Regions from separate parts of the Holdemania sp. genome, predicted to be linked through region 1. Evidence: predicted binding sites of a transcription regulator. Region 1 holds the regulator's gene; each other region holds the start of a gene.
The links. Region 1 encodes HrcA, which represses chaperone genes, less so after heat shock. Its sites were predicted from a motif close to TTTTAGCACTNNNNNNNNNNNAGTGCTAAAA; they were not measured.
Positions count from the first base shown of each region.

Region 2: a site for HrcA is predicted at 2,458-2,488, ahead of htpG (molecular chaperone HtpG). Genes of this name have one in related genera too.
Region 3: a site for HrcA is predicted at 2,256-2,286, ahead of AC5OW4_RS04680 (co-chaperone GroES). Genes of this name have one in related genera too.

Region 1 covers NZ_CFQZWI010000061.1:8,364-12,969, forward strand. Annotated here, with positions in the region: gene AC5OW4_RS09910 (hypothetical protein) at 182-1,096, opposite strand; gene hrcA (heat-inducible transcriptional repressor HrcA) at 1,260-2,285, shown strand; gene grpE (nucleotide exchange factor GrpE) at 2,278-2,943, shown strand; gene dnaK (molecular chaperone DnaK) at 2,988-4,606, shown strand, end outside.
Region 2 covers NZ_CFQZWI010000005.1:59,252-63,857, reverse strand. Annotated here, with positions in the region: gene AC5OW4_RS01995 (hypothetical protein) at 1-57, shown strand, start outside; gene AC5OW4_RS01990 (copper homeostasis protein CutC) at 649-1,395, shown strand; gene AC5OW4_RS01985 (helix-turn-helix domain-containing protein) at 1,492-1,980, opposite strand; gene AC5OW4_RS01980 (hypothetical protein) at 2,116-2,310, shown strand; gene htpG (molecular chaperone HtpG) at 2,502-4,397, shown strand; gene AC5OW4_RS01970 (HD domain-containing phosphohydrolase) at 4,559-4,606, shown strand, end outside.
Region 3 covers NZ_CFQZWI010000017.1:24,258-28,863, forward strand. Annotated here, with positions in the region: gene AC5OW4_RS04670 (MATE family efflux transporter) at 1-116, opposite strand, end outside; gene groL (chaperonin GroEL) at 300-1,922, opposite strand; gene AC5OW4_RS04680 (co-chaperone GroES) at 1,952-2,233, opposite strand; gene AC5OW4_RS04685 (aldo/keto reductase) at 2,560-3,489, shown strand; gene AC5OW4_RS04690 (TetR/AcrR family transcriptional regulator) at 3,885-4,172, opposite strand; gene AC5OW4_RS04695 (DUF1307 domain-containing protein) at 4,455-4,606, shown strand, end outside.

The DNA of each region.
Region 1 (4,606 bases):
TTCCATTGATCAGGATAACGCTGAAAATGGGGGCTGAAAAATCACCCGGCCAGATTTTAGACAGACAGAGGCTTCAGACGAGCGCTGGAAAATAAAAAGAGCCGCGGCGGATCCGAAAATAAGGAAATTCGCCGCGGTTTTCCTGTGGTTTTAAGCCAGAAAGGACAAATGAAAGCAATGATCAGCCGCGCAGTCTTTGCAGCATCATCAAGAAGAGGAAGAGACCGCCGGCCAGGCCGGTCTGCATCAGCCGGTAAGCGAGATAACGCAGATAAGCCAGATGAAGATGCGGCGTGAGCGAGAGGACCTGCAGATGCACGCTGAAGCTGGCAAATCCCAGCACCAGCGTCATCAGCAGCGCTTTCAGGGGCACGGCCAGCGGCAGCAGCGCCAGATTGTTGGTGCCTAAGGAAAACTCGGTCACGCACTGAATCGGCAGATGCCAGGCAGCAGGCAGCTTCATCGTCGCTAAATTCAGCAGTACCAGTGTCAGCAGAAGATACGCCCCGATGAAATATAAGCTGACGCCGGCCTGGACAACCGCGTCTTTTAAATTCTCAAATAAGGAAGGAACGGATCCGCGCGGATCCAGTTGCAACGCAACGGGCGTCTTGCGCGTAAAGAACAGCAGCAGCATCACGGCGAAGAATTCCGCCAGCCAGATCATCAAGCCGTATTGAAAGGATCGCAGCAGAACCGAACCGCAGGTGATCAAGATAAACGACGGCGTGCTGACCGTAACGCAGCAAGCCAGCCGCTGCCCCTCAGCCTGCGAAAGCCGGCCATCCCGCACATAATCGTCGATCAGGATCTGTCCGGCGGGCGAGCCGAGAAAGAAGGAAGCGAAGACTAAGGAAAAAGCGGCCGGCGAGATGCGGAACAAGCGCTCGGTAAATCCAAACAGCCGCCTTGAGAGGGCGGCTAACAATCCCTGACCATCAAGGATGCGGATTACGACCATCGCCGCAAACAACGACGGCACCAGTTTTTCAAACCAAATCGACAACGCCTGACAGGATGCCTGGTAGGTTACCGATCCATAATAAAGCAGCGCGGCCAGCAGCGTGAAAAAGATGATTGTCATTCCTTTTTTCATAGGCAAAAAGCCTCCTGGTAAAGTGTATGAGTCCCAAGCTGAAAGTCGAACAGCGATAAGCTTGAAAACTTGAAAAAAATTAGCACTTTTAACTTGACAGTGCTAACAAGCTGGATTATACTGTTAGCAGACATCGGGAAAGAGTGCTAAAGGAGGCGGGATGATGCTGACACCAAGGCGGATTGAAATCTTCAAGGCCATTGTCGACGAGTTCGTTCAGACAGCCGAGCCGGTCGGTTCCAAGACTCTGATGGAAAAGTATCAGCTCCCTTACTCCAGCGCAACGATCCGCAACGACATGATGGTCCTGGAAGAAATGGGACTGCTGGAAAAAACACATACCTCCAGCGGCCGCGTGCCTTCCACAAAAGGCTATAAGTTCTATTGCGAACATCTGATGGAACACAAGGTCGATAACCAGCTGGAAGTGGCAGTCCGCCAGCAGCTGGCCAGCAAACCGCTGAATTTGGACGATGCCATCCGCGAGAGCTGCAACATCCTCTCGCAGATGACGAACCTGACTTCCGGCGTGCTGGGGCCGGATGCGAGCCGGCAGCGGCTGGAGCATGTCAAGCTGTTCCCGATCAGCAACCGAAGTGCTGTGGCAGTCTTTATTACCGATCTGGGGCATACGGAAAACCGGACGTTCCAGTTCGACGACGACCTGTCAGTAGACGATATCCAAACCTGCTGCCAGATTCTGAACGACCGATTGAAGGGCACTTTGATCAAAGACGTCGTGGATAAGATGGATTCGATCAAACCGATCCTGGCGGCGCATGTCAAACGGCATGAAATGTTGTTTCAGGCGTTTGTCAACGCGTTTGTCAAGTTCGCGAGCGAGAACGTATATTTCAGCGGCCAGAACAACATGTTGTACCAGCCGGAATTTGCCGACATTGAAAAGCTGAAGGAATTGATGACGATGATGGAGAACCCGAGCCTGTGGCGTCAGATCGGCACCACAACCAATTCGGAGCTGGCGCTGAAGATGAACGAAAACGCCCAGCTGGTATGGGTCAACGACATGGCCGTCGTCACCAGCAAGTTCAAGCTTGGTTCCGAGGAGGAAGGCCAGCTGATGGTCTTCGGACCATCCCGGATGGATTACGACAAAATTGTTTCGCTGTTGGAAATGGTCAGTCAGTCGATCGAGAGTTTATACGGAAAAGGAGGCAGCCATGAATAACCAGGAAGAAATGAAAAAAGACGAGCAGAACGCCGAACCGGAAACGGCTGCGGCGCCGGGCGAGACCGAAGAAATGACGGAAAGCCCGCAGGTGGAACCGGAAGCGCCGGCCGCGGAAGAAGCGGCGGAGCAGCCGGAAGAAAAAAAGGAAGACAAGAAAGACGAGAAGAAGAAAGGCTTCTTCTCCAAGAAAAATGAAATTGAAGAACTGAAGACACGGATCAGCGAGCTGGAAGGGGAAAACGTTAAACTGAAGAACGAATACCTGAAAGCCTACGCGGATACGGAGAATACCCGGCGGCGTCTTCAGCAGGAAGCCGAGCAAACCCGGAAATACCGGATCCAAAGTTTCGCGCTCGATATCCTGCCGGTTCTGGACAATCTGGAACGGGCGCTGGCAATCGAGCCGACGCCGGAAACCGAAAGCTACCGCAAAGGCGTGGAAATGATTTATCAGCAGCTCATTCACGCGCTGACCAAAGAGGGCGTGAGCGAGATCGAAGCGCAGGGCAAGGAATTCGATCCGAATTTCCATCAGGCTTTGATGATGGAAGCGGTCGAGGGCGTCGAACCCAACCACGTCACCGAGGTGCTGCAGAAGGGCTACATGTTAAAAGACCGAATCCTGCGCGCCGCGATGGTCAAGGTCAGCGAATAAGCAAATAAGTGAAAATGTGTAAATAAATAAGGAGGATTTCTATTATGGGAAAAATTATCGGTATTGACTTAGGTACAACCAACAGCTGCGTCGCCGTCATGGAAGGCAGCGAAGCCAAAGTAATCACCAACCCGGAAGGCAACCGCACCACACCGTCCGTCGTCGCGTTTAAGAACAACGAACGGATCGTCGGCGATGCGGCGAAGCGTCAGGTCGTCACCAACAAGGATTCGATTATTTCGATCAAGCGGAAAATGGGCACCAATGAGAAAGTTCAGCTCAACGGCAAGGAATACACGCCGCAGGAAATTTCCGCGATGATCTTAGGCTACATGAAGGACTATGCGGAAAGCTATTTAGGCGAGAAGGTCGACAAGGCCGTCATCACCGTTCCGGCTTACTTCAACGACGCGCAGCGTCAGGCGACGAAAGACGCCGGTAAGATCGCGGGCCTGGAAGTGGAACGGATCATCAACGAACCGACAGCGGCAGCGCTGGCATTCGGTATCGACAAGACTGACAAGGAACAGAAAGTCCTCGTCTTTGACCTGGGCGGCGGTACGTTCGACGTTTCGATTCTGGATCTGGCCGACGGCACCTTTGAAGTTCTGGCAACCGCAGGCGACAACCATTTAGGCGGCGATGATTTCGATAACGTGGTCGTCGACTGGATGGCAGATCAGTTCAGAAAAGAAAATGGTATTGATCTGAAGCAGGACCGGATGGCGCTGCAGAGAATGAAGGAAGCGGCGGAAAAGGCCAAGAAGGATCTGTCCGGTATGGTTCAGACACAGATTTCCCTGCCGTTCATCAGCGCCGGCGCAGCCGGACCGCTGCACTTTGAAGCGACGCTGACCCGCGCGCAGTTTGACGCGATGACCAAATCGCTGGTCGACCGCACGGTTGTTCCGGTTCGTCAGGCATTGAAGGATGCCGGCTTAACCAAGAATGATATTGATCAGGTCCTGTTAGTCGGCGGCTCAACCCGAATCCCGGCGGTTCAGGAAGCTGTCCGTCAGGAATTAGGCAAGGAACCGAACCGTTCCGTCAACCCGGATGAAGTCGTAGCCTTGGGCGCGGCGATCCAGGGCGGCGTCATCAGCGGCGACGTCAAGGACGTCTTACTGCTGGACGTTACACCGTTAAGCTTAGGTATCGAAACGCTGGGCGGCGTCATGACCGTGCTGATCCCAAGAAATACAACGATCCCGACTTCCAAGAGCCAGGTCTTCTCGACAGCGGCGGACAATCAGCCGGCGGTTGATATCCATGTCCTGCAGGGCGAACGTCCGATGGCCAACGATAACAAGACGCTGGGCAACTTCCAGTTAGGCGGCATCGCACCGGCCCGCCGCGGCGTTCCGCAGATCGAGGTTACCTTTGACATTGACGTCAACGGTATCGTCCACGTTTCAGCGAAGGACAAGGGCACAGGCAAGTCCCAGTCGATCACCATCTCCAACTCTTCCGGATTAAGCGATGAAGAAATCGATCGGATGGTTCGTGAGGCGGAAGATCACAAGGCGGAAGACGATAAGCGCAAAGAAGAAATCGAATTGAAGAACCGCGCGGAAGCGTTCATCAATCAGATCGACGAAACACTGAATACGGAAAACGCGAACGTCACCGATCAGCAGAAGGAAGAAGTCAAGAAGCTGCGCGA
Region 2 (4,606 bases), on a different contig from region 1:
GACAATGATGAAACTGGCGACATGTTCGTCGTCACGCTCAACCCGAACGCTCAGTAAATCATCCAGGCTGGTTTTCTAACCGGGGCGTTCGTAATCCGACAGGAAACGGGGTGCGGCTGAGCTTGAAAATCAGCCGGTAAGGGAGCATCGGCACTTATCTTTATTTAGTTACAAACAGTAAATCAAGCAGAATCAGCGCGGCCCTTTCGGGTAAGCCTTGGCAGGCGCTGGATTTCTGCCTTTTTTATATTCTGCTTTTTCTTGATTTTCAGCTTTTTTAACATTCTGTTGTTCTTGATGTCCTGTTTTTTCCTTGGTTGTTTTCTCCTTAGTTGTTTATTCCTTATGTCCTGCTTTTCCCTTATGTCCTGCTTTTCCCTTATGTCCTGCTTTTTCATGAGGCTTTGTTTTCTCGCACGACTTTTCCCTGATCCTCCCTCTTATTCAAAACCTTCCCCGGCAATTCTGCTGCGCAAGCCAAAACACTGCCAGACCTGCCGCTCCGCGCCGGTCCCGGATTGGCATGGCTTCCTTCTGCTTTTCATTGGTCTGCCCACAGCGTGTCCGTCATGAATCACCCGATACCTTGCATTCCTTCCTTCATCTCGATACAATGAGGGTAACAGGAATGAGAAGGAGAATCGACGCATGAAACCGAAAATAGAAATTTGCTGCGGAAGCGCGCAGGATTGTCTGGCCGCTCAGGCCGGGGGCGCGGATCGGATCGAGCTGAACTCCGCCCTGGCTTTGGGCGGCTTGACGCCGACGCTGGCCAATCTGATTCAGGCGAAAAAAGCCGTGTCGCTGCCGATCATTGCAATGGTACGCAGCCGGGGCGCAGGCTTCTGCACCACCGACGCGGAATTTGAAATCTTATTGACCGACGCCGAACTGCTTTTAAAGCATGGGGCGGCGGGTCTGGCCTTCGGCGCATTAAACGCCGACCGCACCATCAATGCCGCGCAAACCCGGGCCATGGCTGACCTGGCCCACCAGTATGGCAGGGAGTTTGTTTTCCATCGGGCGTTTGACTGCACCGTTGATTTCGACGCCGCGATGCGGCAGCTGATCGACTGGAAGGTGGACCGGGTGCTGACCAGCGGCGGGGAAGCGAAAGCGGAACAGGGAATTGAAACGATCGCGAGGCTGCAGCGAAACTATGGCAGTCAGATTGAAATTCTGGCCGGCAGCGGCGTCAATGCGGACAACGCGCAGCTTTTGTTAAAGCAGACTGGCGTTTGCCAGCTGCATTCCTCATGCAAAGACTGGCTGACCGATCCGACGACCGCCGGCAATCACGTCACTTACGCCTTTGCTTCGGCGCCGCATGAGCTGGATTATGATGTGGTCAGCGAACAGAAGGTTCGTGAATTAGCGCTGGCCGCCGCTGGATGAGTCCCTCTTTGGGATTAAGCAGCTCTTGCCTGGTGCACAAAGCGGCGGCTGAAAAGCCAAACGAAAACCGATTCTTCACCTTTGCATCAACCAAGGTCAGGAATCGGTTTTTTTCTTCTTCCGGGAATGTCCCGGCTGTTTTATGATTTTCACTTCGGGTTGAGGTTCAATCCATTCTTCTTTGTCTTCATTGACCAGACCCGCGGTTTCCAGCGACGCCAGTTCACTCAGCTTCGGCCACAGTCCATCCTGCCGAGCCAGCTCTTTGGTCAGCATCCGGATCACGCGCTGATGCCCCGAGGAACATTGATGAAAGCAATTCAACAGCTCCACGTCTTTGTTCTGCAGCACGATCTCCTGGCTTTTCCGCACGCGCCCATGATAATCCAACAGATAGTTGAAATCGACGCCGAAGATTTCCGCCATGCCGAACAGCGTGTTGATATCCGGTTCCGCGACATTATTCTCATACCGGGAAATCGCGCCGTCGCTCAAGCTTAAATCCTGCCCCAGAGCTTCCTGGCTGATTCCCCGTTCTTCCCGCAGCAGACGCAGATTCTCGCCCAATGAGAGTTTTGCTTTCATCCGGCCCCTCCCTTCCTTGTTTTCGTATAAGAATCATATCGTAAAACAACGTAAAAATTTGCCATTTCTCGCTAATGGATAATCTTTATTTTTCTCTTTATCCGAGATAAAATAGAGTTCGACCAGGAGGTGCTTATGGAAAATCCATTTCAGGTTAATTTGAACCTGCTGCCAAACGACGCAAAGACTGATCTCCCCCGGCTGGAAGCTCTGCTTTTCCTCTGCTGCAGCCATGCCGCGCTGCGTTGTCCCTACACAAAGACTCCCTGCGATCAGCGCTGCATCGCCCATATCGAGCAGACGCGAAAAGGTGCAGCCGAAACAGACTGACCGGACATTTACAGAATTCCGTCTGACTTCAAGGGTGATCTTCCTCCTTTTTCTTTTGTCCTGCAGTCTCCTGAAAAGCCGGTAAATTTTAATTTGTGGAAAAGTAGCGCAGCGGACTTGTCAGGACGGGGGAAAAGTGTTATATTATCTTAGCAGTCACTTATCAAGAGTGCTAAAAGGAGGAAATCATTATGGCTAAAAAACAGTTTAAAGCTGAATCCAAGCGTCTTTTGGATCTGATGATTCATTCTATCTATACCAACAAGGAAATCTTTCTGCGGGAGCTGATCTCCAACGCGTCAGACGCCCTGGACAAGCGGTATTACCTGTCGCTGACCGATGAAAATCAGCGCGTCGATAAGAGCGAATTAAAAATCCGGATCGATCTGGACAAGGACAACCGCACGATCACGCTGACTGACAGCGGCATCGGCATGACCCAGGAGGAACTGGAGACCAACCTCGGCACGATCGCTCACAGCGGTTCGCTGGAATTCAAGCAGAAGCTGGAGGAAGGCACCAGCGATGTCGATATCATCGGTCAGTTCGGCGTCGGTTTCTACTCCGCGTTCATGGTTGCCCAGCGGATCATCGTCGAAACCCGCAGCGCCCAGAGTGAACAGGGTTATTCCTGGATCTCCAACGGCGAGGACGGCTACACCATTTCGCCGATCATGAAGGAGACTGTCGGCACGAAGATCATCCTTGAATTGAAGGAAGAAAGCGAAGACGACAAGGTCGACGAATATCTTGACGAATACACGATCAAAAACCTGATCCGCAAGTATTCCGATTATGTCCGCTGGCCGATTGAGATGGAAGTGGAAACGACCAAAACCGTCGAAGGCAAGGACGAACCGGAAACGGTAAAGGAAATCCAGACGCTGAACTCGATGGTTCCGTTATGGAAGCGCAACAAATCGGAAATCAAGGAAGACGAATACAACGAGTTCTATAAGAACAAATTCATGGATTGGGAAAATCCGGCCAAAGTCATGCATTATTCCGTGGAAGGCACGACGTCCTACAACGCGCTGTTGTTCATCCCGGCCAAAACACCGTACAACTTCTACAGCGCCGATTATGAACCGGGACTGCAGCTTTACTGCAAGGGCGTGTTCATCATGGACAAAGCCAAGGATCTGGTACCGGATTACTTCCGCTTCGTCCGCGGTCTGGTCGACAGCGACGATCTGAATCTGAACATCTCGCGTGAAATCCTCCAGCAGGACCGGCAGATGAAAACGCTGGCCAAGAGCATTGAGAAAAAGATCAAGAACACCTTGGAAGACATGCTGAAAAACGATCGGGAGAAATATGAAGAATTCTTCAAGAACTTCGGTCTGTCGCTGAAATTCGGCGTTTACCAGGACTATGGCATGCACAAAGACCAGCTGCAGGATCTGTTGTTGTTCAAGTCCACGCACAACGATGAATACACGACGCTGGACGAATATGTCTCCCGAATGAAGGAAGGCCAGGATCAGATCTACTTTGCCAGCGGCGAGAGCATCGAGCTGATCAAAAAGCTGCCGCAGATGGAAAAGCTCCAGGACAAAGGCTATGAAGTCCTGTATTTCACAGACGACGTCGACGAATTCGCCGCCAACATCATGATGGAATACAAGGAAAAGAAGTTCAAGTCGATCAATCAGGGTGATCTGGATCTGGACGATGAGGAAGAAAAGAAGGCCAAGGAGGAGAAGACGCAGGAAAACAAGTCGATGCTGGACAAGATGAAGGAAGCACTGGGCGAAAAAGTCAAGGAAGTCCGCCTGTCCTCCCGTCTGAAATCCCATCCGGTCTGCCTGGTCTCCGACGAAGGTCTGTCAATGGAAATGGAAAAAGTCCTGAATCAGATGCCAAACCAGAATGAAGTCAAGGCTGGCAAAATTCTGGAAATCAATCCGGATCATGAGATCTTCGCGACGCTGCAGAAGATTTATGACAAGCATCCGGAACTGATGGACGAATACACCGATCTGCTTTATACGCAGGCGATGTTAATCGAAGGTTACAAGATTGAAGATCCGATCGCGTATGCCAATCAGGTCTGCGATCTGATGATCCGCGCCAACCAGGAATAAGCTTCAATCAAAACCCAGATAAAAAACAAGGAAGAAATGGAAGAACACCTGTCTAAAGCGTGTTCTATCCCTTCTTCCTTTTCTTTTCCCCCAGCTTAATGCTATAATTACATTTATTCAGGTTAGATTATTATTTAATGAATAACAAGGAGGAATAAGGCATGAATTCTCTGACAGAGATCAACGCCCGGCAGCTTCTCGGTCTGCTT
Region 3 (4,606 bases), on a different contig from region 1:
TTCATCAACAGGCCGCGCGTCAATCCCGGCGGCAGCGCCGTTTGTTTCTTTGATATTTCCAGACTCTCGCCGGCTTCCACCCGATCTAAAGCCAGCTGTCCACTTCCCCCTGTCATTGTGATTTGTCCTCCCCTTGATTGTATTTCCTATTATACCATGAAGCGCCCTTTCGGAAAACGCTTTCAGCAAGGTTGAAAGCGAATAAATCAGTTGGGAAAAAGAAAAAACAGACAGCACCGGGGGATTGTGCTGTCTGCGTGAAACACAGAGTTATGATCGTTGATGAATTCAGTTATGGCTTAGTACATGCCGCCATCCGGCATGGCTGGCGCCGCCGGAGCATTCTTTTCCGGCAATTCAGCGACCGCCGCTTCGGTTGTGATGAACAGCGCCGAGATGGATGCCGCGTTCAGCAGCGCGTTGCGGGTAACCTTGGTCGGATCTACGATACCGGCTTCAAACATATCGACCCATTCGCCCTTCTTGGCGTCGAAGCCGATATTCTTGCCTTCTGTCAGCTGACGGGAAGTGATCTGATCGCCGTCATAGCCGGCGTTTTCCGCAATCTGATACAGCGGCTTCAGAATTGCTTCAAAGACAGCGCTGATGCCCTTCTGTTCATCCGGAGTTTCGCCCTTCAGCTCGTCGCGGTATTCGCGATAGATCGAAGCCAGAGCTGCGCCGCCGCCGATGACGATGCCTTCGACAACAGCCGCCTTCGTCGCATTCAAAGCGTCTTCGATCCGCAGCTTCTTTTCCTTCATTTCGCTTTCTGTCGCAGCGCCGACCTTCACGATCGCAACGCCTGTTGTCAGCTTCGCCAGCCGTTCGTTCAGACGCTTTTTGTCGTATTCCTGCGTCGTGTTTTCGATCTGCTGCTTCAGTTCTGCGATCCGCTCGTTCAGTCTTTCCTTGTCGCCTGAACCGCCGACGATAGTTGTGTCATCTTTCTTAACAACGACGCGGTTCGCATGTCCGAGATCTTCGATTTCGCCGTCTTTCAGTTCCATCGCCAGATCCTTGGCAAAATACTTCGCACCGGTGACGATCGCGATATCTTCCAGCATTGCCTTCTGATTGTCGCCGAAGCTTGGCGCCTTCGTGCAGACAACATTGAACGTGCCACGCAGCTTGTTCAGAACCAGCGTCGCAACGACTTCCTGATCAATATCGTCAGCAATGATCAGCAGCGGCTTGTTGGTCTGGACGATCTTTTCCAATAACGGCAGGACTTCCTGAATCGTGTTGATCTTCTGATCGGTAACCAGAATATACGGATTTTCCAGCACCGCTTCGTTCTTTTCGCGGTTGGATACCATGTATGGGCTGATGAAGCCCTTGTCATACTGTAAGCCTTCGACTGTTTCCAGTTCAGTTTCAAAACCATTGGACTCGTCAACAGTGATGACGCCTTCGCGGCCGACTTTTTCCATCGCCTGCGCAATGATTTCACCGACTTCCTGAGAACCGGAAGAAATTGCGGCAACCTGAGCGATATCCTGGTTTGTTTCAACCTTATGCGTCTGTTCCAGCAGCTTGTCCGCAATGAACTTCGCCGCTTTTTCCATGCCGACTCTCATCAGCACCGGATTCGTGCCTTTTTCCACACTGCTCATGCCTTTGTGGATCATCGACTGCGCCAGCAGCGTCGCTGTCGTGGTGCCGTCGCCGGCCGTATCATTGGTCTTGGAAGCGACTTCCAGAACCAGCTTCGCGCCCATATTTTCAATCTTGTCTTCGCATTCAATTTCCTTGGCGATCGTCACGCCGTCATTGGTGATTAACGGTGAACCATAGCTTCTTTCCAGAACGACGTTGCGGCCTTTCGGACCCAACGTAATCTTGACCGCATCGGCCAGTGTATCGACACCCTTCATCATTGCGACCCGGGCATCTTTAGAAAAACGGACTTCCTTTGCCATATTCTCATTCCTCCTTTAATTGTTTGTTGTTATTCAATAACCGCCATGATCTTGGATTCCGGAACTAATAAATATTCCTGTCCGTCGATCTTGACTTCAGTTCCGCCATACTTTTCGTAAATGACGCGGTCGTTGACTTTGACGCAGCATTCGACATGCTTGCCGTCGACCTCATGACCGTTATTGACTGCCAGAACCTTGCCTACGGTTGGTTTTTCTGTGTTTTTGTCAGTCAGGATAATCCCGCTGGCGGTTTTCTCTTCTGCCTTTTCTTTCTCTAAGAGCACAAAATCATTACATGGTCTGATCATCGTAATTCCTCCTTATCGCTCAATTTAGCACTCTTGTCTTACCAGTGCTAGCACTTATTATTATAGTCTGCCAAGTCTCTTTGTCAACACTTCTTCGCGACTTTCTGCAAGAAATTCTGATTTTTTCTCTGCCTGCTTTATTTTAGCGGCAGCAATCGGCGAACCCTCGAATATTTTGACGGACAAATCCGAAATGATCGACTTTCACGAATAACGCTTGCTTGTAAAAGAGCTGAAGACCCTTGCCGCAGAGGACGATCATCGGGCATATATCAAAAAAGGCGGCAGTGGATATGGTATAATAAGGAAAAATCAGGAGGTTTAGCATGCTGAAAAGAAAATTTGGAAAAACCGGGATGGAGGTTTCCGCCGTGGGAATGGGAACCTGGAACATTGGCAATCAATGGGGCGCACTGGATGATCAACAGGTTTACGAAACGATTCAGGCCGCCTATGCAAGCGGGATTACGGTCTTTGATACCGCCGATGCTTACGGCATACCCGGCGGTTGTTCAGAAGAACGGCTCGGCCGGGCATTGGAGGGAATCCGCGAAAACGTCGTTCTGATCTCAAAATTCGGCAACTGGGCGAAGCGCTTCGGAGGCGCGATGCAGTTCACCTGCGCCGATATCGTGATCGAAGCCTGCCATGCCTCGCTGTTTCGCCTGCGGACAGACTACCTCGACATTGCGCTGTGTCATCTCAACGATTTACAACCGGCGGAAGTCGAGCCATGGCTGGAAGGGTTTGAGGAGCTGAAACGACGGAGACTGGTGCGTCATTACGGCATATCGACCGATCATCTGGACGTGCTGAAGGAATTCAACCGGCGCGGCAGCTGCGAGGTCGTCGAGCTGGATTATTCGCTGATCAACAAGACGCCGGAAACTAACGGAATGCTGGACTACTGTCTGGAAAACAACATCGGCGTGCTCGTGCGCGGACCGCTGGCGCAGGGGATTTTATCCGGGCACTATACCCGTGATACGCATTTCACCGATACCATCCGCATGCCGTTTAATGAAGGCGGCAGCGCACGGGAAGTCTATCTTCAGAAAATGGACCGGCTGGACCGTGTGCGCGAAGTGGCGGGCAAAGAGAATCTGGTTCAGACCAGCCTGCGCTATATCCTTTCTCATCCGGTTAGCCCGGTTGTCATTCCCGGGGCGAAATCGCCGGATCAGGCTAAGGCTAACGCCAAAGCCGGCAGCGCTTGTCTGGACGACGAACTGTACGCCAGGCTGAAAGCGTGCTGACTTCTTCCATAAATCAGCGTTCAACCCGTCGGCGCATGCCAGCGGGTTTTTGTTTGAGGGCGTTTCTCCTGCGCATGCTTCTTAATATCCTTTCTGATCCAGCCTCTTCCCTGCCTTGCCGCTTCAACTGAATTCATATTCTTAACGAAGTTGAAATTTCCACAGACAAGCCCTGAGCCCCTACGGTCATTGGCCTGAGGTCTGCCCTTGTTTAACCCGAAACTTTAACCGCTCAGCGCTTAAACTGAAATCAACGATCCGCAAACAGGCATGCCTGCAGCCTGACTCTATGGGATTCTGTTTTTTGTCGGGATTGGGTTTCTTTTATCCGCGGCGATTAAGAAACCCGCCGCCCGCGGTTGATTTCTGCAAATTACAATTCATCAGCCGGAAACTCAACTGGTAATAAAAAGCGGCGGACCGGCAGGGATTATCCCGCTGCGGTCTGCACCGTTTTCGTTTCTGTTTTCATTTTTTGATCTTCGGCAAAAAGATTCGGTTCTATAAATTTTGGTGCTGGCGGAAACCAATGCCTTTTTAACGTAATAATAAAGCGGACCACGGGTCATTCCGGCTTCCTTACCGATCGCCTCCAGATTGGTTCCGGCATACCCGTAACGGGAAAAGTGTTCCCTGGCGATCGTCATAATTTTTTGCCTGGTCTGTTTTTCTGCGTTTCCCATAGTGATTCCCCTTTATGCGTTTAACATATCACTTTGCGGCGCTGCCTGAGCTCGAGTAAGCTGGCGGACCGATGATTCTTGTTTTTTATTGAAATCCATTAATGAAAACTTCATTCATTCGCTGAACATGTACGGATTTCTATTTTGGAATACAAAAATTTCTATTTATCGTTTATAATACAGGAAGCAGTAGTCCGCGCCGATCTGATTCAGGGACTTGCCAAAGGCAAGCGATCGGTGGGGAAACTGTAAGATTGCGGAATTCCGCTTCATGGAGGAAAAATGAAAAAGATTATTACGCCCCTTCTCGCCTGCTTACTGATCGCAGGCTGTTCCAGCGCACCAAAAACGAAGACCGAGACGGCTTCCTGCAGCTATACGCAGGAAGGCTTAATGACGGCTACCTATGATCTGACGGCTGAAAACAACGATAT